4 regions of the Streptomyces sp. NPDC079141 genome follow, and region 2 is predicted to be linked to each of the others. Evidence: riboswitches for the same ligand, from Rfam matches in the RefSeq annotation. Region 2 holds a riboswitch; each other region holds the start of a gene.
The links. Region 2 has a riboswitch for cyclic di-AMP ahead of AB0Q90_RS20515 (LysM peptidoglycan-binding domain-containing M23 family metallopeptidase). Riboswitches for the same ligand answer to the same signal wherever they lie in the genome.
Positions count from the first base shown of each region.

Region 1: it holds a riboswitch for cyclic di-AMP, as region 2 does, so the genes downstream of both, AB0Q90_RS10410 (C40 family peptidase) here and AB0Q90_RS20515 (LysM peptidoglycan-binding domain-containing M23 family metallopeptidase) in region 2, are expected to answer to the same signal.
Region 3: it holds a riboswitch for cyclic di-AMP, as region 2 does, so the genes downstream of both, AB0Q90_RS37405 (NlpC/P60 family protein) here and AB0Q90_RS20515 (LysM peptidoglycan-binding domain-containing M23 family metallopeptidase) in region 2, are expected to answer to the same signal.
Region 4: it holds a riboswitch for cyclic di-AMP, as region 2 does, so the genes downstream of both, AB0Q90_RS37625 (transglycosylase family protein) here and AB0Q90_RS20515 (LysM peptidoglycan-binding domain-containing M23 family metallopeptidase) in region 2, are expected to answer to the same signal.

Region 1 covers NZ_JBFBLP010000003.1:151,443-158,711, forward strand. Annotated here, with positions in the region: gene bioB (biotin synthase BioB) at 1-507, opposite strand, end outside; gene AB0Q90_RS10380 (8-amino-7-oxononanoate synthase) at 655-1,782, shown strand; gene AB0Q90_RS10385 (DUF397 domain-containing protein) at 1,824-2,054, opposite strand; gene AB0Q90_RS10390 (helix-turn-helix transcriptional regulator) at 2,064-2,930, opposite strand; gene AB0Q90_RS10395 (ATP-binding protein) at 3,143-3,601, shown strand; gene AB0Q90_RS10400 (LysR family transcriptional regulator) at 3,606-4,514, opposite strand; gene AB0Q90_RS10405 (LysE family translocator) at 4,599-5,213, shown strand; gene AB0Q90_RS10410 (C40 family peptidase) at 5,266-5,739, opposite strand; cyclic di-AMP (ydaO/yuaA leader) riboswitch at 5,743-5,929, opposite strand; gene AB0Q90_RS10415 (hypothetical protein) at 6,294-6,602, opposite strand; gene AB0Q90_RS10420 (ATP-dependent Clp protease proteolytic subunit) at 6,610-7,263, opposite strand.
Region 2 covers NZ_JBFBLP010000007.1:45,361-52,629, forward strand. Annotated here, with positions in the region: gene AB0Q90_RS20505 (DUF6250 domain-containing protein) at 1-378, opposite strand, end outside; gene AB0Q90_RS20510 (hypothetical protein) at 659-805, shown strand; gene AB0Q90_RS20515 (LysM peptidoglycan-binding domain-containing M23 family metallopeptidase) at 909-1,850, opposite strand; cyclic di-AMP (ydaO/yuaA leader) riboswitch at 1,855-2,049, opposite strand; gene AB0Q90_RS20520 (alpha-galactosidase) at 2,320-4,389, opposite strand; gene AB0Q90_RS20525 (tyrosine-protein phosphatase) at 4,572-5,369, shown strand; gene AB0Q90_RS20530 (DUF6126 family protein) at 5,379-5,501, opposite strand; gene AB0Q90_RS20535 (XRE family transcriptional regulator) at 5,498-6,109, opposite strand; gene AB0Q90_RS20540 (aspartate aminotransferase family protein) at 6,182-7,269, opposite strand, start outside.
Region 3 covers NZ_JBFBLP010000021.1:150,162-157,430, reverse strand. Annotated here, with positions in the region: gene AB0Q90_RS37405 (NlpC/P60 family protein) at 105-1,292, opposite strand; cyclic di-AMP (ydaO/yuaA leader) riboswitch at 1,300-1,470, opposite strand; gene AB0Q90_RS37400 (ScyD/ScyE family protein) at 1,732-2,802, shown strand; gene pcrA (DNA helicase PcrA) at 2,865-5,345, shown strand; gene AB0Q90_RS37390 (M23 family metallopeptidase) at 5,401-6,828, opposite strand; gene AB0Q90_RS37385 (alpha/beta fold hydrolase) at 7,085-7,269, opposite strand, start outside.
Region 4 covers NZ_JBFBLP010000022.1:47,845-55,113, forward strand. Annotated here, with positions in the region: gene AB0Q90_RS37615 (cytochrome P450) at 1-471, shown strand, start outside; gene AB0Q90_RS37620 (transglycosylase family protein) at 641-1,633, shown strand; cyclic di-AMP (ydaO/yuaA leader) riboswitch at 1,815-1,981, shown strand; gene AB0Q90_RS37625 (transglycosylase family protein) at 1,986-2,663, shown strand; gene eno (phosphopyruvate hydratase) at 2,987-4,273, shown strand; gene AB0Q90_RS37635 (septum formation initiator family protein) at 4,372-4,848, shown strand; gene AB0Q90_RS37640 (DUF501 domain-containing protein) at 4,872-5,396, shown strand; gene AB0Q90_RS37645 (Ppx/GppA phosphatase family protein) at 5,471-6,412, shown strand; gene AB0Q90_RS37650 (NAD(P)/FAD-dependent oxidoreductase) at 6,855-7,269, shown strand, end outside.

The DNA of each region.
Region 1 (7,269 bases), on a different contig from region 2:
GTTCAGGTTGTGGTTGTAGGCGTCCGCGCCCGCCTCGCGCAGTCGCTCGGCCTGGCCGTCGGAGAGCAGACCGAGGCAGGCGCAGACCTCGACCTCCTCGTTCTGCTCCTTGATCGCCTTGATGGTGTCCGACACCCGGTCCACGTCCCGGTCGGTCGGACCGCGCCCGCTCGCCACCAGGCAGACGCGCTTGGCGCCGCCCGCGAGGCCGGCCGCGGCGGCCTGGGAGGCCTCGTCCGGCTTGAGCCAGGTGTACTTCAGGATCCCGGCCGTGGAGCCGAGCCGCTGGGAGCAGTAGGAGCAGTCCTCCGGGCACAAGCCCGACTTGAGGTTGACGAGGTAGTTCAGTTTCACCCGGCGGCCGAACCACTGCCGGCGCACCTTGCCGGCCGCGGCCACCACATCGAGCAGGTCGTCGTCGGAAGTGGCGAGGACGGCCAGGGCTTCCTCGCGGGTCGGCAGCTCGCGCCGCAGCCCCTTGTCCACCAGCGTGTTCAGCAGGTCCATGAGAGCTGATCCTGTCCTACGGAGGGGTCCCTGGCCAAGGAGAGTTCGCACAACACCGGCGCTTTGAGGTGTGGGTATTGCCACACCCTGGGCGGCTGGTCGTCCCGCTAGTGTCTGTCCACTGCCTACAAAATCCCCGGAGGACCCATGGCGTTCGGCTGGATCGACGAGGAGGCGGAGCTGCGCCGCAGCGCCGGACTCGTACGGACCCTGCGCCCCCGCCCCGCCGACTCGCCGCTGCTGGACCTCGCGAGCAACGACTACCTGGGCCTGGCCCACCACCGGGAGGTCACCGAGGCGGCGGCCCGCGCCGCGCGGACCTGGGGCGGCGGCGCGACCGGCTCCCGGCTCGTCACCGGCACGATCGAGCTGCACACCGAGCTCGAACGCGAGCTGGCGGACTTCTGCGGGTTCGAGGCGGCCCTGGTCTTCTCCTCCGGTTACGCGGCCAACCTCGCCGCGGTCACCGCGCTCGGACCGCACGGGTCACTGATCGTCTCCGACGCGGGCAACCACGCCTCGCTGATCGACGGCTGCCGACTGGCGCGCGGCACCACGCAGGTGGTGGCGCACGCCGAACCGGACGCCGTGCGTAAGGCCCTCCAGACGCACGACGGGCCGGCCGTCGCGGTCTCCGACACGGTCTTCTCGGTCGACGGCGACGCCGCCCCGCTGGCCGCGCTCGCCGCGGCGTGCCGGGAGCACGGCGCGGGACTGGTCGTCGACGACGCGCACGGCCTGGGCGTGCTCGGCGACGGCGGACGCGGCGCCCCGCACGCGGCGGGTCTCGCGGGCGCCGAGGACGTGGTCGTCACGGTCACCCTGTCCAAGTCGCTGGGCAGCCAGGGCGGAGCCGTGCTCGGCCCGGCCCGGGTGATCGAGCACCTGGTCAACGCGGCCCGGACGTTCATCTTCGACACCGGACTCGCCCCCGCGGCTGCGGGGGCGGCCCTGGCGGCACTGCGGCTGCTGCGCCGCGAGCCGGAGCGGGCGGCGCGGGCGCGCGCGGTGGCGGGCGAACTGCACGCCCGGCTGACGGCCGCGGGCCATCAGGCGGTGCGGCCGGACGCCGCGGTGGTCTCGGTGCGCGCGCCGTCCCCGGAGAGCGCCGTGCGGTGGGCGGCGGACTGCCGGGGCGCGGGTCTTGCCGTGGGCTGCTTCCGTCCTCCTTCCGTTCCCGACGGCATTTCCCGGCTGCGGCTGACCGCCCGCGCGGACCTCTCCGAGGGGCAGATCGAACGCGCTGTACGGGTGATCGGCGAAACACGACCATGAGTCGGCGTGACACGGCCGTGGCTCGCGGGCTGCGGGACTGATCAGACCTGGTGGGCCGCGGCCGTGAACTCCGCCCAGCTCTCGGGGGAGAAGAGCAGCGCGGGTCCGGCCTGGTCCTTGGAGTCGCGTACGGCGAGCAGTCCGGCCCACGGGCCGGTCAGGGGCCGAGCGGTCTCGACGCAGTTGTTCGCTCCCGTGCTGTAGCTGCTGCGCAGCCACCGCACGCCGTGCAGATCGGTACTGGAAGGTACGTTCCGAGGCAGTGCAGACATGGTGCCTCCTTACGCGCCGTCAGCTATCCCGGCGATGTAATCCAACGAGTCCTCGGGCGAAAGGGCGTGGATCTGAAGGGTGTTGAACGCCTCCGTATAGGCCCGGAGGTCTTCTTTCCGTTCGAGGTAGAGGCTACTCGTCAAATGGTCGAGAACAACCACGTCCAGATCAGAAGTGCGCGAAAATGAGAAGATAACGAAAGGCCCGGTGATGCCGACGTGCGCACCGGCCGCAAACGGCAGGACCTGCAGGCGCACTTGCGGCAACCGCCCCGCCTCCACCAGCCGTCCCAGCTGTCGCGCCATGACGTCCGGACCGCCGATCTCCCGGTGCAGCACCGCCTCGTCCAGCACCGCGCTCAGCTCCAGCGGCGGCGCGCCCCGCAGCACCGTCTGCCGGGCCAGCCGCACCTCGACCAGGGCGTCCAGACGCTCGTCCGCGTCCTCAAGTCCGCCCACCGCGGCCCTGGTCACGGCACGTGCGTACTCGGGAGTCTGCAACAGCCCCGGCACCACCGAGGTCTCCAAGGTGCGCATCGCGCTGGCCTGGGACTCCAGGCTGATGAAGTCCCGGTACGTCGGCGGCAGCACCCCGCGGTACGCATGCCACCAGTGGTGCCGGCCGCCGCCCGCGTCGTCGCCCGCCAACACCAGAAGCAGCTCGCGCAGTTGGGAGTCGCCGACGCCGTAGGCGTCCAGCAGTAACCGCACATCGGCCGATTTCACGCCGCTGGCGCCGGTCTCGATCCGGCTCACCTTCGACTGGTGCCAGCCCACCAGCCGCGCCGCCTCGCCACTGGTGAGCCCCGCACCGGTGCGCAACGCGCGCAGTTCTGCGCCCAACTTGCGGCGGCGCACCGCGGGACCGTGCTGCATGCGCTACTCCTTACTCCAACCGGGCCGCCCAAATACGGTCTCGCGTAGCAGAGTTCACCGCTTCGAGCGACAGATATATGCATATCTTGGTGGATCGCCACCGTGACCGGCGGGGTAATGGCAGTCTGGCGAAGAAGCACCAGTCCGGGACCGTACTCGAACCATCCGCTCCGTGTCGGACTCCGGTCCCGTGGGAAAGGGACGACGTCGCCATGGCAGACCATCTGGAAGCATCCGTCACTCTGCCGAGCGATCCCGCCTCGGTCTCCGCGGCCCGCGGCTATGTCGTCGGCACCCTCGCGGAGTGGGGCCTGGCGGGGGACACCGAAGTCGTCGACACCATCCGGCTGATCGTCTCCGAACTCGCCACGAACGCCGTACAGCACACCTTCGGCCAGTCACCCACCTTCACGGTGGACATCGAGCTGCACCGTGACGAACAGCTGCGCATCGGCGTCACCGACAGCCACCCGCGCTTCCCCAAGCGCCTGCCCGCCGCCGTCCAGCAGGACAACGGCCGCGGCCTGGTCATCATCCGCTGGCTGACCGCCGAGTGCGGCGGCAGACTCAGAGTCCGGCCCACCCGCGAGGGCGGCAAGACGGTCTCCATCGAACTGCCGTGGACGGTACCGGCGCAGCCGGTGACAGCGGCGGGACAGCAGGAGCCGTGAAGGTCTAATGCGCCCGGCCGAAGGCCCCCCGCAGCAGCGCCCGGAACGCGTCCACGGCCGGTGACGTCGTGTCGGTCCGACGGGCGAGAGAGATCGTACGACGCAACCCGCCCCCTTCCAGCGGCCGCACCCCCACCGGCGTGGCCGCGGTCCGCGCCACCATCTCCGGTACCACCCCGACCCCGAGGCCGGCGCTGACCAGCGCGCACACCAGCGCGTACACGGGCGTCGCGACCAGCACCGACGGCGTCGCCCCGGCCCGCGCCAGCACCGCCTCCACGCCCTGCCGGGCCGGATGGTCCGGCGCCATGCTGATCAGGGGCTGCCCGGCGAGCTCGGCCAGCGGGAGCCGTGCGCCGCCCGAGGCGAGGACATGGCCGGGGGCGGTCACCAGGACCAACTCCTCCACCAGCAGCGGCTCCAGAGTGACGGAGGCCGGCAGCGGCACCGGCTCGGCCGGCTCATAGGTGTGGGTCAGCGCCAGATCGATCTCACCGGCGGCCACCGCGGCGACCCCGGCCGGCGGTTCATGGTTGGCGACGGTCAGTTCCACGTCCGGATGGGCCCGGCGGAACGCGCTCAGCACCGGCGGCAGCAGATGCACGCCCGCGGTCTGGAAGGTGCCGAGCCGGAGCGTGCCGCCGGACAGCCCGGTCAGCCGGGCCAGTTCGTGCCGCGCCTGCTCCAGCTCGTCCAGCACCCGGCGGGCCCGGGCCACCAGCAGCTCGCCCGCCCCGGTCAGCCGCGTGCCGCGGTGGTGGCGGACCAGCAGGGTGGTGCCCGCCTCCCGCTCCAGCTTGGCCAGTTGCTGGGAGAGCGCGGGCGGGGTGTAGCCGAGGCGTTCCGCGGCCCGGGTGATGGAGCCGGCCTCCGCGACGGCGACCAGCGCGGCGAGCCGTGTGGGGTCGTACATGGCGTCCTGCCTAAAGCATTGCTTAAGGAAGACCCAGAATACTCGTAATACCTGCTGAAGGCTCCGGCGCGGCAGGCTGGCGTCATGGACGGACAGCTCATCGCCTTCACCGGGGTCGCGGCCGGCATGGTCGCCATGCCCGGCGCCGACTTCACCGTCGTCGTACGCAACGCCCTGGTCTCACGCCGGGCCGGCATCGCCTGCGCGCTCGGCATCGCGGGCGGGCTGCTGCTGCACACGGCACTGGCGGTGGCCGGGGTCGCCGCCGTGCTGACCGCCGTGCCCGCGCTGTTCCGGACGCTCCAACTGCTCGGCGGCGCCTATGTGTTGTACCTGGGCGCCCGGACCCTGCTGGATCTGCGCCGGCCGCGGACCATCGCACCCGACGAGGCGCCGCCGGCCGCGCGTCCGTTGCGGCAGGGGTTCGTCACCAACGCCCTGAACCCCAAGGCGCCGATCACCTTCCTGAGCCTGCTGCCGCAGTTCGTGCCCGCGGGCGCTCCCGCGCTGCCCCGGACGCTGCTGCTGGCACTGATCGTGGTGGTGTTCGCCCTGCTGTGGTTCCCGGCGGTGGCCCTGCTGGTGGACCGGCTGGGCCGGTGGCTGCGCCGGCCGCGTGCCGCCCGGGTCGTCGAGGCCGTCACGGGCACCGCGCTGACGGCTCTGGGGGCGGCGCTGCTCCTGGAGACGGTGGTATGAGGGCCCGTCGGGACGGCGGCGGGTCAGGTCGCCGCCGTCCCTCGGGCGCCGGTCAGCTCACCCGGCCGTACCAGACGCTGCTGGTCCAGATCTTCTGCAGACGCACCACATCCCCGGTCTTGGGGGCGTGCCAGATCTTCCCCTTCCCGGCGTAGATACCGACGTGGTAGACGTTCGATCCCGAGTGGAAGAACACCAGGTCGCCGGCCTTGCGGTTCTTGGCGGTGATGTGGCGGGTCTTGTTGTACTGCTGGGCCGCTGTGCGCGGCAGGCTCTTGCCCGCCTTCTTGTACGAGTACAGCGTGAGCCCGGAGCAGTCGAAGCGGCGTGGACCGGTGGCGCCGTACTTGTAGGGGGAGCCCTTCTTGGACTCCGCGACCTGGAGTGCCTTCGTCGCCGGTGTGGCCGCCTCTGCTTCGGCGGCGAAGCCGGGGGCCACGATCGAGCCGCCCACGGCGGCGATGGTCAGTGCCGAGGCCGTACCGGCCCGGGCCATCAGCGACGGGACACGATTGAGCGCAGTCATGCGCAACCCTTCGTCAGCCGCCTGTGAAGGATGACCTGTCGGATTCGGGCTGGCGAAGTGGCCCGGCCGCGTTGCCGCGGCTTCACCCCAAGGGCTGCTCGGTCCGGACAGTCGTCCGTGCCGGCGACCCGTCATGCTTGGGTCCTCCACTCCTGCCGATCCACTCCTGTCGACTCGGTCATCCGGGCGGCGGCAGGACTCGGCGTCCGCCCGGACCGCCCCGCCGCTGCGGCGGGGGCTTGTCGTCAGACAGGGATCTTGACTCACGGATGTCCGAAAAGCCCAACAGAACCGAGGATTTGTGGTGTTAGTCACCACTCACCCGTTCGGGTGGACACTGGGCTGTTCGAATGACTGTCGAGGGTGCTGGGGATGCCCGGACCAGCACCGGAACGACCAATTCCGCCGCGGGGCTACGCGCGTTGCGCAACCTTGACGGGCCTGCAAGAGGACGGGCGACTACGCCGAAAGGGGGTACCTCTTTTGGTCCGTTTCGACTCCGGTCCGGACGTCTCGTCAGCTCGCCGGACGCTCCGGACCGGAGTCGCGCCCCGTCAACTGTCGGGGCGTGGGGGCACGGTGACGCGAGCGGTGCGGCGCTCGCCGTCCAGCACCCGCAGCGCACGCGCCAGCGTGGGGGCGTGCAGCTCGGTCTCGCCGCGCTGGTGCATCAGCGTCAGCGCGTCCCGCAGCTCGGCCGCCCTGCTCACCAGGGCCTGGGCGGCGCGCAGTCCGCGGTAGGTGTCCCCGTGGTGCGCGGGGTTGATCCTGCCGAGCAGGTCGACCACATCGAGGTAACGGTCGATCAACTCGCCCTCCGCGCGCGTGAGTGCGGGCAGGGGCGGCAGCTCCGGTGGCAGCATCCGCGGCTCACCTCGCGCCGGGGGCGGGGCGGGAGGCCTTGCGGCTGGGGATGATGCCGTCCACGAGCCCGTACTCCAGCGCCTCTTGCGCGTTCAGCACCTTGTCCCGCTCGATGTCCGCGCTCACCTGCTCCGGGCTGCGCCCGGTGTGGCGTACGAGCATCTCCTCCAGGCGGGTCCGGATGCGCGTCAGTTCGTCCGCCTGGATGGCCAGGTCGCTCGCCTGACCCTGCACCGGCTCCGGCAGCGCGGGCTGGCTGATCACCACGCGCGCGTCGGGCAGCGCGTACCGCTTGCCCGGAGTGCCCGCGGCCAGCAGCACCGCGGCGGTCGGCCCGGCCTGCCCCAGCAGGATCGTCTCCACGTCGCAGGCGACGTACTGCATGGTGTCGTAGATCGCGGACATGGCGCTGAACGAGCCGCCGGGAGAGTTGACGTACAGGGAGATCTCCCGGTCCGGGTCCTTGTGCTCCAGATACATGAACTGCGCCATCACGTCGTTCGCCGAGGCGTCGTCGACCTGCGTCCCGAGGAAGACGATCCGCTCCTCCAGCAGCTTCGAGTACGGATCCATCGTCCGGCTCCCGTAGCTGGTGCGTTCCGTGAACTCGGGCAGGACGTAGCGGGCGGACGGTGCGGACGGTGCGGACGGTCGGGTCATGGGGAA
Region 2 (7,269 bases):
CCGCCGCGTGGCGAAGAGGTCGTCGGGGGAACGGACGTCGAGGGCGTTCCAGAAGTTGTTGAGGTCGGAGACCCGGTCGTTGACGCCTCCCTCCGACACGGGCGTGGCGGTGTATTCGAGGACGTACGGGCCTTCGAGGGGCCGCTCGAACCAGATCGTCGCACCGCTCGGCACGTCGATCTCCAGGACGCCGCGGGAGGCCGTGACCGTACCGCCGTCCTGGAGTTCGGTCACCCACTGGCCCAGTCCGCGGCGGAAGTCGTCGTGGGCGATCAGACGGCGGTGACGGGGGGCCGCGCTCGCGGCGGCCGCTGGGGCGAGGGCGGCCAGGGCGGCACCGGCAGCCAGTCCGGCGAAGGCTCTGCGCGTGGTCGGCATGGGCACGGCTCCTTCCAGGAGTCGAGTCGAGTCGAGTCGACAGAAAGCGCTTGCATCACAACAGAGATCACTCTGGCCCAATCCCCTGCCGCTGTCGACGCTTTGGACACCCGCGCCACAGGACCGCAATACGGCGATCACGAAAGAACAACCCGGCCTTCGCCGGCCTGGTCCACGACACCGCCACCGCCCTCCTCGGCAGCGGGCGCCTGCATGAGTTGCCCGACCCGGTCATGGGCTCCGAGGACTTCGGTTACGTCCTCGGACGCGTCCCGGCGCCATGGCCCTGCTCGGCGCCCGTCCGCCCTCGGTGCCGGCGGACGGCGCCCCCGACTGCCACTCCAACCGGGTCGTCTTCGACGAGGACGCGATGGCCACCGGTATCGCCGTCCACGCGGCCGTGGCCCTGCGCCACCTGGCCGGCTGACGGCAGGACAGCCGCACGCGGACACGGCAACACCGAAGGCCGGACCCGGGGATCGAGGTCCGGCCTTCGGCAGCGTGTCAGGCGGGGGGTTCCGAAGGAGGCGTCAGAGAGCGACGCCCTTCGAGCGGAGGTAGGCGACCGGGTCCACGTCCGAGCCGTAGTCCGGCGTGGTGCGGATCTCGAAGTGCAGGTGCGGGCCGGTCGAGTTGCCGGTCGAACCGGAGAGGCCGACCTGCTGACCCGCGGTCACCGACTGTCCGCTGGAGACGGAGAGCGAGGACAGGTGGGCGTACTGGGCGTAGTAGCCGTCGGCGAGCTTGATGACGACCTGGTTGCCGTACGCGCCGGCCCAGCCGGCGGAGACGACGGTGCCCGCGCCCACGGCCTTGAGGGAGGTGCCCGTCGGAGCGGCGAAGTCGGTGCCGGTGTGGTAGCCGCTGGACCACATGCTGCCCGCGACCTTGTAGCCGGTGCTGATGCTCGCGCCGGCCAGCGGAGCGGAGAAGCCACTGGCGGAGGACTGGGCGGCCTGGGTGGCCGTCGTGGTCTTCGACTCGGAGGTCTCCGAGGACTTCGTCGACTCGGAGGAGTCCGTGGACGCCTTCGAGGAGGACTGCGACGCGGAGGACTTCTCGGCCGTGTCCGTGGCTGCGGCCTTCTTGCCGATCGAGAGCTCCAGGCCCGGGTGGATCAGCGACGGGTCGGTGCCGACGGCCGCACGGTTGTCCTGGTAGAGCTTCCGCCAGCCACCGCTGACGTCCTGCTCGTCGGCGATCTTCGACAGATAGTCGCCCGACCGCACGGTGTAGGTCTTCGAGCCGGTCGCAGCGGTCTTCTTTTCGGTCGCCTTCTTCTCGGCGGCCTTCTTGTCCGCCACCGGAAGGGACTGAACGGCCTTTTCCGAAACGGACTGCGGCGTGGCCGCGTGGGCGCCGGTTGCTCCCAGGAGCGGGAGGGCGAGCGCGGCGCCGCCGGTTCCGGCGACGGCGATCGAACGGGTGAAGCGCTGGGTCTTGGGACGGCGGTGCTTACCCCTCGCGGGCATGGCGAATTCCTCTCCGGCGCCTACGAGGTGAGCTGTCGGGTGCGGACTGGAGATGTCCGGCCGCGCGCTGGGCGCGACTTGACCCCAAGCCTGTTCCGGAGACCGGAGCAGGCGGTTGTGCCTGTGGGTCCCCCGCTCCTGCCGGGTACGGGTAAGTGTGCGGATCCCGGACGGTGGCAGGATTCGGCGTCCGTCCGGATTGGTGGCGAACGTAAGCGACCAAGACGCAAAGGGACAAGCAGAAGGTTCCGCATGAATGCGTTCTTCTTGATCCCCTGTGAGAATTCCCGGTCACCCTCCGTGCATTACGCGAGCCACCGTTTCCGTAAACCCCCTTGAAAACCACTTGAATTACGTGAACATGACGGGCGACTCACGGTCACGGATATGACGCTGCTCACGTGACGTTGCTCCAGACTCCTTTACTCCAGAGCGAGTTGGAATGAAGGCTGCAATTCGGACAGAACTCTCAGATGCGACGCAGCCGGAGAACCGTCGCATCAAGGTCTCCGCGCAATTCCAGGCGCAGCCCGTGATGCATCAGGACCGCACCCCGGTGCACTTCGCCCGTTTCGCGGCATTCGTACGCCGCTGTCGGGTCGAGCCCGCGCAGCCGCACCGCCGGCACCGGCTCGCCGTACCGCTGCGCCTGGAGCCAGGCGAGGACGACGGTCTCGTCGCCGAGCATGTACTGCACAGCACTCAGCCCGCCCGACGGGGGCCGCAGCCGATAGAGGTCTCCGCGCTGCACGAGGGGTCTGATCTGCTTGTAGAGATCGACCCACCCGCGGGCCTCGGCCAGCTCCGCCTCGGTCCATCGTGTGAGGTCTCCGCCGACTCCGAGCACCCCGGCCATCGCGCTGACGAACCGGAACCGCAGGGAGCTGATCCGGCCGTTGAGCATGGCGTTGGGGCTGTCCGTGACCCAGGCCGCCATGACGCGCGCGGGGTGGATCTGGCTGAAGCCGTGCTGGATGGCGAGCCGGTCGAGCGGGTCGGTGTTGTCGGAGGTCCACACCTGGTCGGTACGGCTCAGCACCCCGAGGTCGATCCGGCCGCCACCGCCCGAGCAGGACTCGAAGGCGACGCCGGGGTGGGCGGCCCGCAGCCGGTCCAGCAGGCCGTAGAAGGCGTGCACGTGGTCGACCCACAGCCGCTGCGGGTACGGCTCCCCGGGCCAGCCCGCGTCGGTGAAGCAGCGGTTGAAGTCCCACTTCACATAGTCGATCGGAGCGCTGGAGAGGAGTCCGTCGAGCTGGGTCCAGAGGTACTCCTGGACGTCCTCGCGCGCGAGGTTCAGTACGAGCTGATTGCGGAACTCCGTCCGCTTTCGTCCCGGATGGTGCTGCACCCAGTCCGGGTGCGCGCGGTACAGGTCGCTGTCCGGGTTGACCATCTCCGGTTCGACCCAGATGCCGAACCGCATGCCGAGTTCGCGCACCTGGTCGGCGAGCGGTTTGAGGCCGTCCGGGAAGCGGTCGGCGTTGGGGGTCCAGTCGCCGAGCCCCGCGCGGTCGCTCGTGCGCGTCCCGAACCAGCCGTCGTCGACCACGAACAGCTCGACGCCGATCGCCGCGGCCCGCCGGGCGAGCGCGAGCTGCTGTTCCTCGGAGATGTCGAACTCCGTGGCCTCCCAGGAGTTGAACAGCACCGGCCGGTCCCGGTCGGCGTCCGGCACCACATGCGCGCGCTGGTACGCGTGCCAGGCCCGGCTCGCCCCGCCGAAGCCGCCGTCGCTCCACAGACCGGCGAATACGGGTGCGGTGAACGACTCCCCCGCCGCCAGCCGGAGCAGCCCGGAGTCGTCGTACCCGGCACCGCCGGTGATCTGCACGCGCGCGTCGGGAAGTTGGGCGACGGCGATCCGCCAGGACCCCGACCAGCCCAGGGCACAGCCGTAGACCTCGCCGCGCTCCTCGGTGGCGTCGGTGTCGAGGGCCACCCAGGGCAGGTGCTGGTGTCCGGTGTGGCCGCGGCGGCTGCCGATGATCTTCTCACCGTAGGTGAGCGGGGAGCGCACCAGGCGGGACTCGGCGGCCCAGCGGCCGTGCAGCTGGGAGAGCCGCCAGTCCTCCCGCTCGGGCAGCGTCCAGGTGGCGGAGTCCGCCCGCAGCACCTCGATCGCGGGCCCGTCGTTGTGCAGGGTCACCCAGCGCTCGACGACATCGGCGCGCATGCGGTAGTGGAGCGTGACGAGGAGCCTGCCGTCGCGGAACCGCAGCCGCAGCTCGTCGTCCCGGGTCTCGGACCGCTCGAAGCTCCACTCGGTGCCGCGCCGCTCCTCGGTGCGCACGGACAGGGCGGGCCGGACGAATCGGGGGCCGCCCTCGACCGGGTACTCCTCGCGTCCGTCGAGCCGGGACTCGAAGGGCCAGTGGTCCGGCAGCGGACGGGCCGCGAGCGCCTCGGCGTCGGCCAGGGCGATGCGCGCTCCCCAGTGCAGGTGCAGCAGCTCGTCGTCCGCGTTGAGGTGCAGGGCGTAACTGCTGGTCGGCCCGGACAGCATCCACGTACGTCCGTCGTCGGAGATCTCCAGCATGCACACCTCACAGATCCGCACATCCACACTCAAGGAACAACATCATCAAGCGTCCCGGGCCTGCGCGGCAATGCCTGTGGACAACCGCCTGTGGACAACTCATTGCCCTGGAAACCCATGTCGTATGGTCGAGAGGTGCCGTCGACGAGCCGCGTCGGCGGCATCGGCTGGGAGGAGCCCCCGTGACGCAGCAGATCCCGTCGACCGAGCCCGAGCTGGCCGGAGTCCGCAACTTCCGCGACGTGGGCGGACTGCCGACCGTGGACGGACGGCGGGTGCGCCACGGAGTGCTGTTCCGCAGTGGCCACCTCGCGCACGCGACCGAGGACGACGCGGCCTTCCTCGACTCCCTGGGCCTGCACACGATCTTCGACTTCCGCAACGCGGCGGACCAGAAGCTGGAGGGCCCCGACGTCGAGCTGACGGGCGTGCGCAATGTGAACCTTCCGCTGTCCGACCCCGCGGACGGCGCCGAGTTCTGGAAGATGGTCCGCGACGGCGAGATCGAGCAGCTGCGGGAGATCCTGGCGGAGGGCAAGGCCGCGAACCGCATGATCGAGTCGTACCGCATGATCATCACGGAGCGCACCGCCGAGCACTCCCAGGTGCTGCACTCACTGGCCGAGGACAGCGTCCCGGCCCTGATGCACTGCGCCGCCGGCAAGGACCGGGCGGGTCTGTCGATAGCCGTGACCCTGCTCGCCCTGGGCGTCGAGCGCGAGGCGATCGTCGCCGACTACCTGGAGTCGAACGCCAAGCACCGCCGCTACAAGGTGCACCGCAGCAGCAGCTCCGTGGCGGCCTACTCCCCCGAGGTCATGGAGCTGCTCAGCCCGCTCTTCGACGCGCGCGCGGAGTACCTGACGGCGGCCTTCGAGACCATCGAGGAGACGTGGGGCGGCGTCGAGACCTATCTGGAGCAGGCCCTGCGCCTCACCCCGGAGCTCCGGGAGCGGCTGCGGGAGCGGCTGCTCGACTGAGCCCGGCGGCTACTGCTTGGCCCCCATCTCGAACAGCAGGTAGATGAAGGCCGCGAAGACGTGGCCCACCGCGATGTAGATGATCAGCCGGATCCACAGGGCGCGGGGGAACTTCTCCTCCATGTCGCTCATGGCGTCTCTCCAAGGGTCTGGCCCAGGCACAGCGCGGCTGTGGGGCTCTGCAGCAGGGTGTGGACGAACAGCAGGTCGACCCCGTCCCGGTCCAGGGCGGCGATGCGGTGCGGGGTCAGTGAGTCGAAGTGCGCGCTGTCGCCGGGCGCGAGCCGGTGCACGGTGTCGCCGAGGCGCAGCCGCAGTCGGCCGGTGAGGACGTAGAGCCACTCCTCGCCGGGGTGCACCCGCACGATGTCGCCCTGTGTGCCGTGCGGGACGTGCACGCGCAGGGCCTGCATGCCGCGGCCGGGCGCGCCGGCCTGCCAGTAGGTCCAGCCGCCCGCGGCGGTCGCCTCCATGTCGGCGGCGCGCACCACGGCGTCCCGGTCGGCGACCGTCTCGCCGAGCAGCTCGGAGACGGTCGTACCGTAGATGCGGGCGAGCGACAGCAGCATCGGCAGGGACGGCTGGCGCTGCCCGGTCTCCAGTCGGGAGAGGTGGGCGGGCGACAGGCCCGCCGCGCGGGCGGCGGCCTCCAGGGTGAGGGAGGCCTGGCGCCGCAGGGCACGGAGCTGCGGCGCCATCACGGGCAGGTCGTCGGCCGGCCCGGTCTCGGGAGAGCTCATGCTCTCCATTCAGCCGGAGACTTGCCTGTGGGGCAAACTTCTTGCCTCAGAGGCAAAAGCCCCCGGAACCTCCTACCGGTTCGCCACCGCCTGCTTCACCAGGGTCCGCCCGAACTCCCACATCAGGCCACTCCCCCTGTGTGCGTCGTCCATCACGTCCGTGAAGGCGTCGACGAACCGGTCCACCTCCCGCTCGCCCACGATCAGCGGCGGAATCAGCTTGATCACCTCCAGGTGGTCGCCGGAGACCTGGGTGAGGATCCGGTGCCGCTGGAGCAGCGGCACGACGACCATCTGCGCGAACAGGCCCTTGCGGGCGGCCTGGAGCATCGTCCAGCGGCCGCGCAGCTTCAGCGAGGACGGCTTGCCGAACTCGATGCCGATCATCAGGCCCCGGCCGCGGACGTCGGCGAGCAGCTCGTACTTGTCGACCAGCGCCGCCAGGCGGGACTTCAGCAGCTCGCCCGTGGCGCGGGCGTTCGCGACGATCTGCTCGTTCTCCATGACCGCCAGCACGGCGAGCCCGGCCGCCATGGCCTGCGCGTTGGACCCGAAGCTCGCCGAGTGCACCAGCACCCGGTCCATCGACGAGTAGACCTTCTTGAAGATCCAGTCCTTGCCCAGGGTGGCGCCCACCGGCACATAGCCGCCGGAGAGCGCCTTGGCCACGCACACCAGGTCCGGCTCGACACCCTCCTCGTGCTGGTAGGCGTAGAAGTCCCCGGTCCGGCCGAGGCCGGTCTGCACCTCGTCCGCGATGAGCAGCGCCTTGTGCCGGTGCAGCAGCTCCTGCGCCGCGCGCAGATAGCCGGGCGGGGCCTCGTGCACACCCTTGCCCTGGATCGGCTCGACGATCAGCGCGGCGACGTCGCCCTTCTCCAGCTCCCGCGCCAGGGCGTCGAGATCGCCGAGGGGTACGGCCGTGTCGGGCAGCAGCGGGGCGAAGCCGTCGCGGAAGCCGTCCTCGCCGTTGACGGACAGGGAGCCGATGGTCAGGCCGTGAAAGGCGTGGTCGCAGTACAGGATCCGCGGCTTGCCGGTGGCCCGCCGGGCGAACTTCAGGGCGGTCTCGACGGCCTCCGTGCCGCTGTTGCCGAAGAACACCCGGTCCAGGTGCGGGCTGTACGTGAGCAGCTTCTCCGCCAGCAGCCCGGGCAGCG
Region 3 (7,269 bases), on a different contig from region 2:
CCCCTTCCCGCCGTACGCGGGTGCTGGGCCGCCCCCGGGGCACGTTCCCTTCCCGCCGTGGGCGGCTGCGGGCTCGTGCCCCTACGCGCGCGCGTGCTCGTTTTTCAGGCCGGGCGTACCACGCTGTGGATCGAGCCCTCGCCGTCGTAGTAGATCGACTCCTCGCGGACGTACGCGCCTGGCTTCGGGGCGTGGATCATCATGCCGTTGCCGATGTAGAGGCCTACGTGGCTGAGGTCGTCGTAGAAGAAGACCAGGTCGCCGGGCTGGGCGTTGGCGAGGGAGACCGTGGTGCCGGCGTTGACCTGGTCCCAGGTGGTGCGGGGGAGGGTGATGCCGGCCGCGTTCCAGGCGGCCTGGGTGAGGCCGGAGCAGTCGTAGGAGTCGGGGCCCGTGGCGCCCCAGACGTACGGCTTGCCGATCTGCGCTCGGGCGAAGGCGAGGGCTTTCTCGGCCTTCGTGGCGTACGAGGAGTCGGCGGTGGAGTCGGTGGGGGGTTCCGACGACTCGGAGGGGGCGGGTGTCGGAGTGCTTTCCTGCTCCGCCGCTGCCGCCTCTTCGGCCTCCTGGCGGCGCTGCTCCTCTTCTGCTTGTTGCTGCGCCAGCTCGGCCGCCTTGCGTGCGGCCTCTTCCTGCTTGCGCTTCTCGATCGCCGCCAGGCGGGCCTTTTCCTCCGCCGTGAGCTGCGAGAGGAGCTCGCGTGCGTCGGAGAGCTTCTGCTGGACGGTGGCCTTGGCGGTCTTGAGGTCGGTCTGCGTTTCGGACAGCGTCTGGAGGCTTTCGGTGGCCTCCTTGCGCTTCTTCATCGTTTCCGACTGCTGCGTGACGTAGTCGTCGACCGCTTCCTTCTGACGGCCGGTCATCCGGCTCATCAGCTGGGTCTGGTCGAAGTAGTCCTGCGGGGAGTCGGCGAGCAGGAAGGTCGCGGTGTCGGGGGCGGTGGCGCCGGTGCGGTACTGGGCGGCCGCGAAGGAACCGAGCTCCTCGCGCGCGTCGTTGAGTTTCTGGGTGCGCTTGGCGACGTCGTCGAGGAGGGTGTCGACGCGGTTGCGCTGCTTGGTGGTCTTTTCCTTGGCCGCGTTGTACTTCTCGGTCGCCGACTCGGCCTGGCGGTACAGGTCGTCGACCTTCTTCTCGACTTCTTCGAGGCTCGGCTTGTCGTCGGCCGAGGGGCTGGCGTTGGCCGTCTGGGAGAGGAGGGCCACGGAGGTGAGGGCGGCCGTGGCGAGGGCGGGGGTGCGTATGCCGGCTACGCGCGTACCCGTGGGACGCGGCTTGCGGTGCGACGCCAAGGGAGGCGACTCCTTCCATCGTCCGCCTACCGAGTTAGCTGTCGGGTTCGGGCGGGTGGTTCGGAAGGGTTGCCCTACGACTCGTCCCCGTAAGGGAGTTGGTCGATTCACCCCAAGGTCGGTTGGGTCCCCGGCTCCGGCTGCCGTGGGGGCGTACCGGACTCGGCGGAAGGCCGCGCGGCCCGGCGTCGTTCGCCGGTGGGGGTCGTACGGCCTGCCCGGCACGGTAGCCAACTCGTGTGGCGCCTGTGAAGGTTGGTGGGTGATATGCCCGATACATTTTCGTGACCTTTGGTCAGGGCGTCTCTGAGGGTGGCCAATACGGAAGGATCTGCGGCGACTTGTACGTATTTTGTCCGGAGTGACGGCGTCCGCCCGCTTCCGGGCGCTAACTTCCAGCCAGCCACGGTCGGGTGCCGTGGGTGGGAGGGATACGGCCATGAGGAAGCGTCGTAAGTCACTCGTCGTCGCGGTGGGTGTTGCACTCGCCGCCACCGCGGGCATCGTCCCCGCTACCGCCACGGGCGGGAAACCTGTCGTCCGCGTGATCGCGAGCGGGCTCGACAATCCGCGCCAGCTCTCGTACGACGGCGGGCAGCTGTACGTCGCCGAGGCCGGGCGGGGCGGCAAGAAGTGCATCGGGGAGGGGCCGGAGGGGGAGACCTGCATCGGCCTCACGTCGGCCGTCACCAAGGTCTACTGGGACGGGGGCGCGTGGAAGCATCACAGGGTGGTGCAGGGGCTGCCCTCGGGCGCCGCCCCGGACGGCGGCTTCGCCACCGGTGTGGACGGGGTCTCCGCTCTGTGGGGCGAGCTGTGGGGCGTCGAGACCTTCGCGCCGCCCGAGGCCGGGGTGCCCACCACTCCGCCGTGGAACAAGCTCGGCAAGCTGCTGCGCATCGACGGTGGGAAGGCCAGGATCGCCGCCGACATCACCGGCGTCGAGCTCAAGTACAACCCGCACAAGGCGTCCCTGGAGTCCAATCCGTACGCCGTTCTTGCTCTTCCGGACGGCCGCAAGATCGTTGCCGACGCGGCCGGCAATGACCTCGTGGTCGTCTCGAAGCACGGCAAGGCGCGGCCCTTCACGGTCTTTCCCGATCACAGCGGGCATGAGGCCGTGCCGACCTCCCTCGCCCTCGGTCCGGACGGCAACCTCTACGTCGGCGAGCTGAACGGGCTCACCGAGAAGCCCACCGCGCGCGTGTGGAAGGTCGACCCCTGGACGGGCAAGATCCTCGGCTGGAAGTCCGGCTTCGGCCCGATCAGCGGCATCGCCTTCAACGGCAACGGGGATCTCTACGTCAGTCAGCTCTTCCAGGGCGTCGTGACGAAGGTCTCGGGCGGCAAGCGTACGAACGTGAAGGTGCCGTTCCCGGCGGGCCTGGCCGTCGATCCGTACGACGGGAAGGTGTACGTCTCCGCCTGGTCGATCGCTGACCGTGACGGGACCGTGCTGGAGGGTAAGAAGACGCCGGGCGGGCAGGTCTGGAAGATCATCGGCTTCTGAAACAGGTGATGTTCTCAGGGCGGCGGCGGGCTGTCAGTGAGGCGCCCTAGACTCGGAGAGCGATGAGCAGCCTCTTTGACGACAGCTTCCTGGCGGACCTCCAGACCCCCCGTGGGCACGAGGAGGAGCCTCCGCCGCCGCCCGAGGACGAGCACGTGCCGGAGCCCGTTCCGGACGATCTGTTCGGCGGGAAGTTCGACGTGCCCCCGGACCGGGACGCCCACTACCGTGACGGCGCCCCGCGCCCGGCCCTCGACGCGGCCGCGCTGCTGGAGGGGCTCAACGAGAACCAGCGCGCCGCCGTCGTCCATGCCGGCGCCCCGCTGCTCATCGTCGCCGGCGCCGGCTCCGGCAAGACGCGGGTGCTGACCCATCGCATCGCCCATCTGCTGGCCGAGCGGAATGTGCATCCGGGGCAGATCCTCGCGATCACCTTCACCAACAAGGCCGCGGGCGAGATGAAGGAGCGCGTCGAGCAGCTCGTCGGCCCGCGGGCCAACGCGATGTGGGTGATGACCTTCCACAGCGCGTGCGTGCGGATTCTGCGGCGGGAGAGCAAGAAGCTCGGCTTCACCTCCTCCTTCTCGATCTACGACGCCGCCGACTCCAAGCGGCTGATGGCGCTCGTCTGCCGTGATCTCGATCTCGACCCGAAGCGGTTCCCGCCGAAGTCCTTCAGCGCCAAGATCTCGAATCTGAAGAACGAGCTGATCGACGAGGAGGACTTCGCCGCCCAGGCCTCCGACGGCTTCGAGAAGACCCTCGCCCAGGCGTACGCGATGTACCAGTCCCGGCTGCGCGAGGCGAACGCCCTCGACTTCGACGACCTGATCATGACGACGGTCAACCTGCTGCGCGCCTTCCCCGACGTCGCCGAGCACTACCGCCGCCGCTTCCGGCATGTCCTCGTCGACGAGTACCAGGACACCAACCATGCGCAGTACGCGCTGGTCAGGGAGCTGGTCGGGACCTCCGAGCACCCCGTTGACGTACCGCCCAACGAGTACGACGTGCCGCCCGCCGAACTGTGCGTCGTGGGTGACGCCGACCAGTCGATCTACGCCTTCCGCGGCGCCACCATCCGCAACATCCTCCAGTTCGAGGAGGACTACCCGGACGCGACGACGATCCTGCTGGAGCAGAACTACCGCTCCACGCAGACCATCCTGAGCGCGGCCAACGCGGTCATCGAGCGCAACGAGTCGCGGCGGCCGAAGAACCTGTGGACCAACGCGGGCGCGGGCGCGCGCATCACCGGCTACGTCGCCGACACCGAGCACGACGAGGCGCAGTTCGTCGCCGACGAGATAGACCGACTGACGGACGCGGGCGACGCGAAGGCCGGCGATGTCGCCGTCTTCTACCGCACCAACGCCCAGTCCCGAGTCTTCGAAGAGGTCTTCATCCGCGTCGGCCTGCCCTACAAGGTCGTCGGCGGCGTCCGCTTCTACGAGCGCAAGGAGGTCCGGGACGTCCTGGCCTACCTGCGGGTGCTGGCCAACCCGGAGGACTCGGTGCCGCTGCGCCGGATCCTCAACGTCCCCAAGCGCGGCATCGGCGAGCGCGCCGAGGCGATGATCGACGCCCTGTCCCAGCGCGAGAAGATCAGCTTCCCGCAGGCGCTCAAGCGCGTCGACGAGGCGTACGGCATGGCCGCGCGGTCGACGAACGCCGTGAAGCGGTTCAACGTGCTGATGGAGGAGCTGCGGACGATCGTCGACTCGGGCGCCGGACCGGCGACGGTCCTGGAGGCCGTCCTCGAACGCACCGGCTATCTCGCCGAGTTGCAGGCCTCCACCGACCCGCAGGACGAGACCCGTATCGAGAACCTCCAGGAACTGGCCGCCGTGGCCCTGGAGTTCGAGCAGGAGTCGGAGGAGACCCCCGGTGGGCTCGCCGACTTCCTGGAGCGGGTCGCGCTCGTCGCCGACTCCGACCAGATCCCCGACGAGGACGAGGACGGCTCCGGCGTCATCACCCTGATGACCCTGCACACCGCCAAGGGACTGGAGTTCCCGGTCGTCTTCCTGACCGGCATGGAGGACGGCGTCTTCCCGCACATGCGCGCCCTCGGCCAGGCCAAGGAGCTGGAGGAGGAGCGCCGCCTGGCGTACGTCGGCATCACGCGCGCGCGTGAACGGCTGTATCTGACGCGGTCGTCGCTGCGCAGCGCGTGGGGGCAGCCGTCGTACAACCCGCCCTCACGCTTCCTGGAGGAGATCCCGGGGCAGCACGTGGACTGGAAGCGCACGGGGGCGACCGCGCCCATGTCCTCCGGGCCCGCCTCCGGTGTGGCGGCCTCGCTGTCGTCCTCCCGCTCGCGTTCGTCGGCGTCCGGCGCGTCCGGCTTCGCCACCCGGCGGACGTCCGAGAAGCCGGTGGTCTCGCTGGCGGTGGGCGACCGGGTCACGCACGACCAGTTCGGGCTCGGCACCGTCATGGCGGTCAAGGGCACAGGGGCGAACGCCGAGGCGACGATCGACTTCGGCGAAGCCAAGCCGAAGCGGCTGCTGCTGCGGTACGCGCCGGTGGAGAAGCTCTAGCGGAGGTGAGTGGGGCCCTCGCCCAACAGCGGGGGCCCGTAAGGGAGTCGTCCGGCTACGAGGGGTCCAGTCCGTGGCTGCGCAGCCAGGACAGCGGATCGATGGCCGACCCTCCGGCGGGGCGCACCTCGAAGTGCAGGTGCGGGCCGGTGGAGTTGCCGGAGTTGCCGGAGTACGCGATCGTGTCGCCGGCCTTCACGGTCGTACCGGAAGGGACGCTGTAGCTGGAGAGGTGGCAGTACCACGTCTCCGTGCCGTCCATGGCGGTCACGATCATCATGTTGCCGTAGGCGGCGTTCCACTGCGTGCGCACGGTGCCGTCGGTCGCGGCCATCACCGTCGTGCCGTACGAGACCGGGAAGTCGATGCCGGTGTGCATGGACATCCAGTTGATGCCGGCCTGGCCGTAGTAGGCGCTGAGGCCGTGCTGGGCGACCGGCACCGCGAACTTCGGGCGCAGCCGCTCCTTGCGGGCCGCTTCCTCGGCCGCCTTCTTCCGCTCGGCCTCCTGCTGGGCCTTGAGGTCGATGCGCTCCTGCGTACGGCTGGCCCGGTCGGCGAAGTCGTCGGCGCCGGCCGAGAGGCTCTCCAGCTGGGTGTCCAGCTTGTTGTTCGCCGCCGACGGCTTGACGGCCTGCGCGTCGGACGCGGTCGTCGAGGTTTCCTTGTCGTCGGTCAGGGTGCCGACGGAGGCCGCGGCGATCCCCGCGACACCCATCACGCACGCCGACGGCACGGCGACGGTCAGCAGCGCGGAACGTTTGGCGGGGGTACGGCGGCGGGAGCGGCCGGAGTTGCGGGCCGCCGCTCGGGAGCCCGGCGCCGGGACGGTCTCCTCCTGGTCGTCGAGGAGCGGGGCCACGGCGGGCAGTTCGCCGGTGGCGGTCAACTCGTCCTCGTCCGAGGCGGGTTCGCCGTACGCGGTCTCGTCGTACGCGACCTGTTCGAAGGTCGCCGTCGCCTGCTGCTCGTAGACGCCCGTCGAGTTGTCCTCGGCCGAGTTCCACTGCGTGGCGTCGTAGGCACCGGTGTCGAAGGACTGGGTGCCCCATTCCCACTGCTGGGTCTGGTCGGCCGGGGCGCCGGACTGCTCCGGCTGGAGCCAGGCGCCCGCGTCCCACTGGCCGGAGGCATCGGGGCCGTTGGCCTGCTGCGGAACGGCGGACAGCTGCTGGTAGTCGGCCGTCCAGGCGGTCGTGTCGTAGGCGCCGGTGTCGTAGGCGGCGTGGTGCTGGGCCGCGTACGCGTCGTAGTTCAGCGTCTGGTGGCTGCCCGTGCCCCACTGGCCGGAGTCGTACCCGCCCGTGCTCTCGCCCGGCAGGCTGCCGAAGAGCGGGTCGGTGTCGAAGGTCCCGGTGGGCTGCTGAAAACCGGTGGTGTCGTAGGCGCCGTACGTGGTGAAGTCGCCGTACTGGGCTTCCTGGGTGCCGTACGACGCGTAGTGCGCCGAGGCAGGGTCGGAAGCCGGAGCCGGGGTGGTCATGATCCCCGACGGGTGACGGTCGTTCACCAACTTCTCTTTCGCCTCGACAACAGGGGCTGCCAGAGCAGTGCGGTGACTGTACCCGGCGGTACGCGGGCACGACAATCTTCGGCAGGTTTCGCGCCCGCAGGAAACGGGCATTCGGCCGTGTTTCGGGGGACTGCGGGCGCGACTTTGGCTTTGTGTTCGAAGAGTGTTCGAGGTCTGTCGCCTGTTCGGCTGCTGTCTCCAGGCTGTGGAAGAGGGGCGGGGGCTCTTACGCCACTGTCAGGCCGCCGGCGGGTGCGGCGGCTTCTGCTCCTGTCCGTTCGGTGTCCAGTGCCTGCCGTATCCCCGCAGCCACGGCCGGATGCACGGGCAGGGCGAGATGCCCGACTCCGCTCACCCGCACGTTCTGCGCCATCAGGTCGGGGTGGTCGATGCAGGCGGTCTCCAGCGGGT
Region 4 (7,269 bases), on a different contig from region 2:
CCCGAGCAGCGCGCCCGGCTGCAGAGCTCGCTCGCGCGGCGGGAGACCGGCCTCCTGGAGACCGGCGTGGAGGAACTCCTGCGCTACGACGGCCCCGTGGAGCTCGCCACCTGGCGGTTCGCCACCCGCCCGCTCACCATCGGCGGGCAGGACATCGCCGCCGGCGACCCCGTCCTCGTCGTCCTCGCCGCCGCCGACCGGGACCCGGAGCGGTTCGCCGACCCCGACACCCTGGACCTCTCCCGCCGCGACAACCAGCATCTCGGCTACGGCCACGGCATCCACTACTGCCTCGGCGCCCCGCTCGCCCGCCTGGAGGGCCAGACCGCGCTGGCGACCCTCCTCACCCGGCTCCCGGATCTCCGGCTCGCGGCGGATCCGGCCGAGCTGCGCTGGCGCGGCGGCCTCATCATGCGCGGACTGCGCACACTGCCGGTCGAGTTCACGCCGAGCGGCATCTCGACCGGGTGACTGTCCACGCCCGAGGTGAAGGTGACACGCCCTCAAGTCTGTGATCTTCACGTGATCTGCGCGGCATTAACTTGTGACAAGTGATCGTCTGCCGATACGTTCACTCGTCAGCGCGGCCCCTCGTGTCACCCGCCGCGCCGATCTCTGCTGTCTCGCGAAAGGCCCCCGCATGCTCTCCGGGAACGGTCGTCACCGTCGCCCCCGCCAGGCCCCGGCTCTCATCGTCGCGGCCGGAGTGACCGGCTCCGCCATCGCCATCCCGCTCCTCGGCGCCACGGGCGCAAGCGCCGCCGAGGGCAACACCTGGGACCGGGTCGCGGAGTGCGAGAGCGGCGGCTCCTGGAGCGAGAACAGCGGCAACGGCTACTACGGCGGCCTTCAGGTCACCCAGGAGAACTGGGAGGAGTACGGCGGTACGACGTACGCGGCCAGCGCCGACCTGGCCAGCCGCTCCCAGCAGATAGCGGTCGCCGAGCGGATCCTCGCGGACCAGGGCCTCGCGGCCTGGCCCACCTGCGGCCCCCTCTCCGGCCTTGACGAGAAGTCGGGTTCGGTCGACGTCGACACGGGCGTCGCGGAAGACGCGACCGGTTCGACCGGTTCATCCGACTCTTCCGATTCGTCGGACTCCTCCGGTTCCTCCGGTCTGCTCGACTCGATCGACGGCTCGTCCACCGAATCGCCTTCGGTCGACGCATCGGACAACTCGGCCAAGTCCGACAAGTCCGCCAAGCCTTCGAAGTCCGCCGAGTCCGAGGAGTCCACCGAATCCGGTGACTCCCAGGAATCCGACAGCGAATCCACAGACGGGACCGAGGGCGACAACTCGGACAACTCGGGTCAGGGTGAGGGTGATTCCGCCCTCATCGACACCGGCACGGGCCGCCACCGCGGCGACAGCGCCGACGAGGAAACCACCGACGACCGTGCGGACTCCGCCGGCCGGCACGCCTCCCGCGGCGACGCGGTCGCGCGCGACGCCGCCGACGGCTCGTACACCGTCCGCAACGGGGACAGCCTCACGGGCATCGCCGACTCCCTTGACCTCAACGGCGGATGGCGCGGCCTCTATGCCGAGAACAAGGCGACCGTCGGCACTGACCCCGACCTCATCATCCCCGGTCAGACCCTCGAAGTAGGGGTCGAACCGGGCGAAAAGTAGCGGGAGTTCGCGTCACGCTTCGCACTGAATGTCCGTTTTGGCGAAAGTGTGGGATGAGTCTCAGAAGCCCTGATCGTCTTTGAAATTCCGCGGATCGCGTGTCTACGGTCATGACCGCTCGCAGCAGCGGGCCCCGACTGCCGCACGCCGAATCCTGCCGGTGGCCGTACGGGAACAGTCGTCGCGTCATGCGCCGTAGGCAGGAGCGGGGGACCCAAGGTAAGTGCCGGGCCCAGCAGTTGAGCTGGATCCGGCTTGGGGTGAAGTCGCGCACCGACCGTTGCGCGTCCGGGCACTCAACCGGCCCGAACCCGACAGCTCACCTCGCAGGCGTCGGTGAGGGGATCGATCCATGCTGTTTTCCGGCAAGGGCAAGCACCGTCGTCCGTCCAAGGCCACCCGCGCCATCGCCATCGCCGGTGTCACCGGCGCCGCCGTGGCCGCCCCGCTGATGGCGGCCGGCAACGCCTCCGCCGCCACCGCCTCCGAGTGGGACGCCGTCGCCCAGTGCGAGTCCGGCGGCAACTGGTCCATCAACACCGGCAACGGCTACTACGGCGGCCTCCAGTTCTCGGCCTCCACCTGGGCCGCGTACGGCGGCACGCAGTACGCCTCCACCGCCGACCAGGCCAGCAAGGCGCAGCAGATCGAGATCGCCGAGAAGGTCCTCGCGGGCCAGGGCAAGGGCGCCTGGCCGTCCTGTGGCGTGGGCCTGTCGAGCGCCTCGTACACCGGCAGCTCCAGCGGCTCCTCGGAGACCACCACGACGGCCCCCACGACGCGTGAGACCGAGCAGCCGGCCTCCCGCTCCACCGAGCGTCCGGCCGCCAAGAAGACCGTCACCACCCCGACCGGCAAGAAGGTCAAGAAGGGTGACGGCGAGTACAAGGTCGTCGCCGGCGACACCCTCAGCACCATCGCCGAGGAGCACGACGTCAAGGGCGGCTGGGAGAAGCTCTTCAAGCTGAACAAGGACATCGTCGAGGACGCCGACCTGATCTACCCCGGTCAGCAGCTGCACCTCAAGTAGTCCCGTAGCCGAACCACAGTGCCCTCATAGACGTGTCCTTCACAATGAAGGCCTCGTGAGGGTCACCCCCCGTCCCCACGGGCTCCCCGCTTCGGTGCGTATTCCCCCGTACGCACCGGGGCGGGGTCTTCTTTTCCCACCCGTCTTTCTGCAGGTCACCCATAGTTAAGGGCATCGACCCTTTGTTCCGTCGGGAAACAATAGGTACCGTCTGTCCTTGTCCACGGGACGGTCGGTCGGCTGGCCGATGTCCCGGAGGCGGTTAGGCTCTAGTCGCAAGGCTCACGTGCCCCGCACTTCCAGCGTCACATCCCAAGAAGGAGATGCTCGTGCCGTCCATCGACGTCGTCGTAGCCCGGGAAATCCTGGACTCCCGAGGCAACCCCACGGTCGAGGTCGAGGTCGGCCTCGACGACGGCAGCACGGGTCGTGCCGCCGTTCCGTCCGGCGCTTCCACCGGCGCCTTCGAGGCCATCGAGCTCCGCGACGGTGACCCGAACCGCTACCAGGGCAAGGGTGTCGAGAAGGCCGTCCTGGCCGTCATCGAGCAGATCGGCCCCGAGCTGGTCGGCTACGACGCCACCGAGCAGCGCCTGATCGACCAGGCGATGTTCGACCTGGACGCCACCGACAACAAGGGCTCCCTCGGCGCCAACGCCATCCTCGGCGTCTCGCTCGCCGTCGCCCACGCCGCCTCCGAGGCCAGCGACCTCCCGCTCTTCCGCTACCTGGGCGGCCCGAACGCGCACCTGCTGCCGGTGCCGATGATGAACATCCTGAACGGCGGCTCGCACGCCGACTCCAACGTGGACATCCAGGAGTTCATGATCGCCCCGATCGGCGCGGAGTCCTTCTCCGAGGCGCTGCGCTGGGGCACCGAGGTCTACCACACCCTCAAGGCCGTGCTGAAGAGCAAGGGCCTGTCGACCGGCCTCGGCGACGAGGGCGGCTTCGCCCCGAACCTGGGCTCCAACCGCGACGCCCTGGACCTCATCCTCGAAGCGATCAAGCAGGCCGGGTACGTCCCCGGTGAGCAGATCGCCCTCGCGCTCGACGTGGCCGCCTCCGAGTTCTACAAGGACGGCAAGTACCTCTTCGAGGGCAAGGAGCGCTCCGCCGCCGAGATGACGGAGTACTACGAGGAGCTCGTGGCGGCCTACCCGCTCGTCTCCATCGAGGACCCGCTGTTCGAGGACGACTGGGCCGGCTGGAAGGTCATCACCGACAAGCTCGGCGACAAGGTCCAGCTCGTCGGCGACGACCTGTTCGTCACCAACCCGGAGCGCCTGGCCCGTGGCATCGAGGACGGCGCCGCCAACGCGCTGCTCGTGAAGGTGAACCAGATCGGTTCGCTGACCGAGACCCTGGACGCCGTGGAGCTCGCCCAGCGCAACGGCTTCAAGTGCATGATGTCCCACCGCTCCGGCGAGACGGAGGACGTCACCATCGCCGACCTGGCCGTCGCCACCAACTGCGGCCAGATCAAGACCGGTGCCCCGGCCCGCTCCGAGCGCGTCGCCAAGTACAACCAGCTGCTGCGCATCGAGGAGATCCTCGACGACGCCGCGGTGTACGCCGGCCGCAGCGCGTTCCCCCGCTTCAAGGGCTGAGCCTTCCTGAAGGCCTAGCCAGTCGTCCGTACGTCCCCGTACTCGGTCCCGTACCGTGTGCGGGGACGTACGCGCGTGTGTGAAGGGGAGGCTGGACAATGGCCGTGAAGGACCGGGACCGGTTCTCCACCGCGACCAGGATCAAGCTGCTCGGCGAGCAGACGGCCGCCCGCGTCTACCGCTCGCAGACCCGGCGGCAGGCCCGCCGCTCCCGGCTGACCGGCCGCGCGGCGCTGCTCGCCCTCGTGGTGTGCACCCTGGTCGTCGCCCTCGCCTACCCGATAAGGCAGTACGTCGCGCAGCGCGCCGAGATCGCCGACCTCCAGCGGGAGAAGCAGCAGGCGCGGGAGCGGGTCGAGGACCTGCGCGACCTCAAGGCACGCTGGCAGGACGACGCGTACGCCGAGCAGCAGATCCGTGAGCGGCTGCACTATGTGATGCCGGGCGAGACCGGGTACGTCGTGATCGACCCGGACGCCGCCCGCCAGTCGCGCACCGACCTGGGCGCGGCCGACCGGCCCTGGTACGCGAACGTCTGGGACGGGGTCGACAAGTCCGACGCCGCCGACCAGTGAATTCGAAGAGACGAAAGACAGACATGGAAACGCCCCCGCCGACCACTCCGCGCACCGAGCCCACCGACGCCGACGTCGAGGCCTTCAAGCAGCAGCTCGGCCGTCCGCCGCGCGGGCTGCGTGCGATCGCGCACCGCTGTCCGTGCGGGCAGCCGGACGTCGTGGAGACCGCTCCGCGGCTGCCCGACGGTACGCCCTTCCCGACGCTGTACTACCTGACGTGCCCGAAGGCGAACTCCGCGATCGGCACGCTGGAGGCGAACGGCGTGATGAAGGAGATGACCGAGCGGCTGGAGACGGATCCGGAGCTGGCGGCGGCGTATCGCTCCGCGCACGAGGACTACATCCGGCGGCGGGACGAGATCGAGGAGCTGACGGGGTTTCCGAGCGCGGGCGGGATGCCGGACCGGGTGAAGTGCCTGCACGTGCTCGTGGCGCACTCCCTGGCCGCCGGGCCCGGCGTCAATCCGCTCGGCGACGAGGCGCTGGCGATGCTGCCCGAGTGGTGGCGCAAGGGCGCGTGCGTGGTGCCGGCCGCTGAGGGGTGACCCGGCGTCGGCCTCGCGTACCAGGGGGCTCCGCCTCCTGGACCCCGTTTGCAAAGCTCAGGAAGGACCTCCCCATGACCCGTGTCGCCGCCATCGACTGCGGTACGAACTCCATCCGGCTCCTCGTCGCCGACTGCGACCCGGTCACCGGTGAGCTGGTCGATCTGGACCGTCGTATGACCATCGTGCGGCTCGGTCAGGGGGTCGACCGGACGGGGCGGCTGGCGCCCGAGGCGTTGGAGCGGACCTTCGCCGCCTGCCGGGAGTATGCGGCGATCATCAAGGAGCACGGTGCGGAGCGGCTGCGCTTCGTGGCGACCTCCGCCTCCCGGGACGCCGAGAACCGCGACGAGTTCGTGCGCGGGGTCATGGACATCCTGGGCGTCGAGCCCGAGGTCATCTCCGGTGACCAGGAGGCGGAGTTCTCCTTCACCGGGGCGACCAAGGAGCTGGCGGGGCGCGACCACCTTCCCAAGCCCTATCTCGTCGTCGACATCGGCGGCGGGTCGACGGAGTTCGTGGTCGGCGAGGACCATGTGCGCGCGGCGCGGTCCGTCGACGTCGGCTGTGTGCGGATGACCGAGCGGCACCTGGTGCGGGACGGCGTTGTCTCCGATCCGCCCTCCGAGGAGCAGATCGCCGCCATGCGGGCCGACATCGAGGCCGCTCTCGACCTCGCCGAGCAGACCGTGCCGTTGCGCGAGGCGCACACGCTGGTGGGGCTCGCCGGGTCCGTGACGACCGTGTCGGCGATCGCGCAGGAGCTGCCCGGGTACGACTCGGCCCGCATCCACCACTCCCGCGTCTCCCACGACCGGGTCCGTGAGATCACCGAGTGGCTGCTGCACTCCACCCACGCCGAGCGCGCGACCGTTCCCTCCATGCACCCGGGGCGCGTGGACGTCATCGCCGCCGGGGCCCTCGTACTGCTGTCGATCATGGAGCGGATCGGTGCCGAGGAGGTCGTGGTGAGCGAGCACGACATCCTCGACGGCATCGCGTGGTCGGTGGCGTAGGTCTCCTTTATTACTGGCCAGTAGCCTCGGCTGAGCAGGTCATGTAGCGTCTGAGCGCGTTCGAGGGGCCCTTGAGGGCCCCTCCGCGACGCCTCGTCGGAAAAGTTCGTGAAGTTCTTCACAAGGAATTCGGCCCTGTCGGAGCACGGAAAGGGTCCGGTTGGCCCTTCCGGGGGTCCAACACCCCCTTGAACACGTTCAGAAGGGCGCTGCGAGGGTTCCGAGGGAGGTGCTCGCGCGGGACTGTTTCGGGGCGCTCACAGCGCCCCCGGAAGCCCAGAGAGGCAGCTCACGCGGCATTGACAACGGTCCGAACCGGATGCCGGTTCCACTCCGTGCCATGACCTGGATCACGCGAGCCGCGGAGGATAACACACCCCCTGTGGAAGCTTGTGAAGGGGCGCACGAGCGACCCCCCTGGGGCGGGTGGATACTCGATGGCATGAGCACCACGGAGCGTCCCAGGATCCTCGTAGTAGGCGGTGGGTACGTAGGCCTGTACGCAGCTCGGCGCATCCTCAAGAAGATGCGCTACGGAGAGGCGACCGTCACGGTCGTCGACCCCCGGTCGTACATGACCTACCAGCCCTTCCTCCCCGAAACCGCCGCCGGCAACATCTCCCCGCGCCATGTCGTCGTCCCGCTGCGACGCGTGCTGCCCAAGGCGGAGGTCCTCACCGGCCGGGTCACCACCATCGACCAGGACCGCAAGGTCGCCACGATCGCCCCGCTGGTCGGCGAGGCGTACGAGCTGCCCTTCGACTACCTGGTCATCGCCATGGGCGCGGTCTCCCGCACCTTCCCGATCCCCGGCCTTGCCGAGCAGGGCATCGGTATGAAGGGCATCGAGGAGGCCA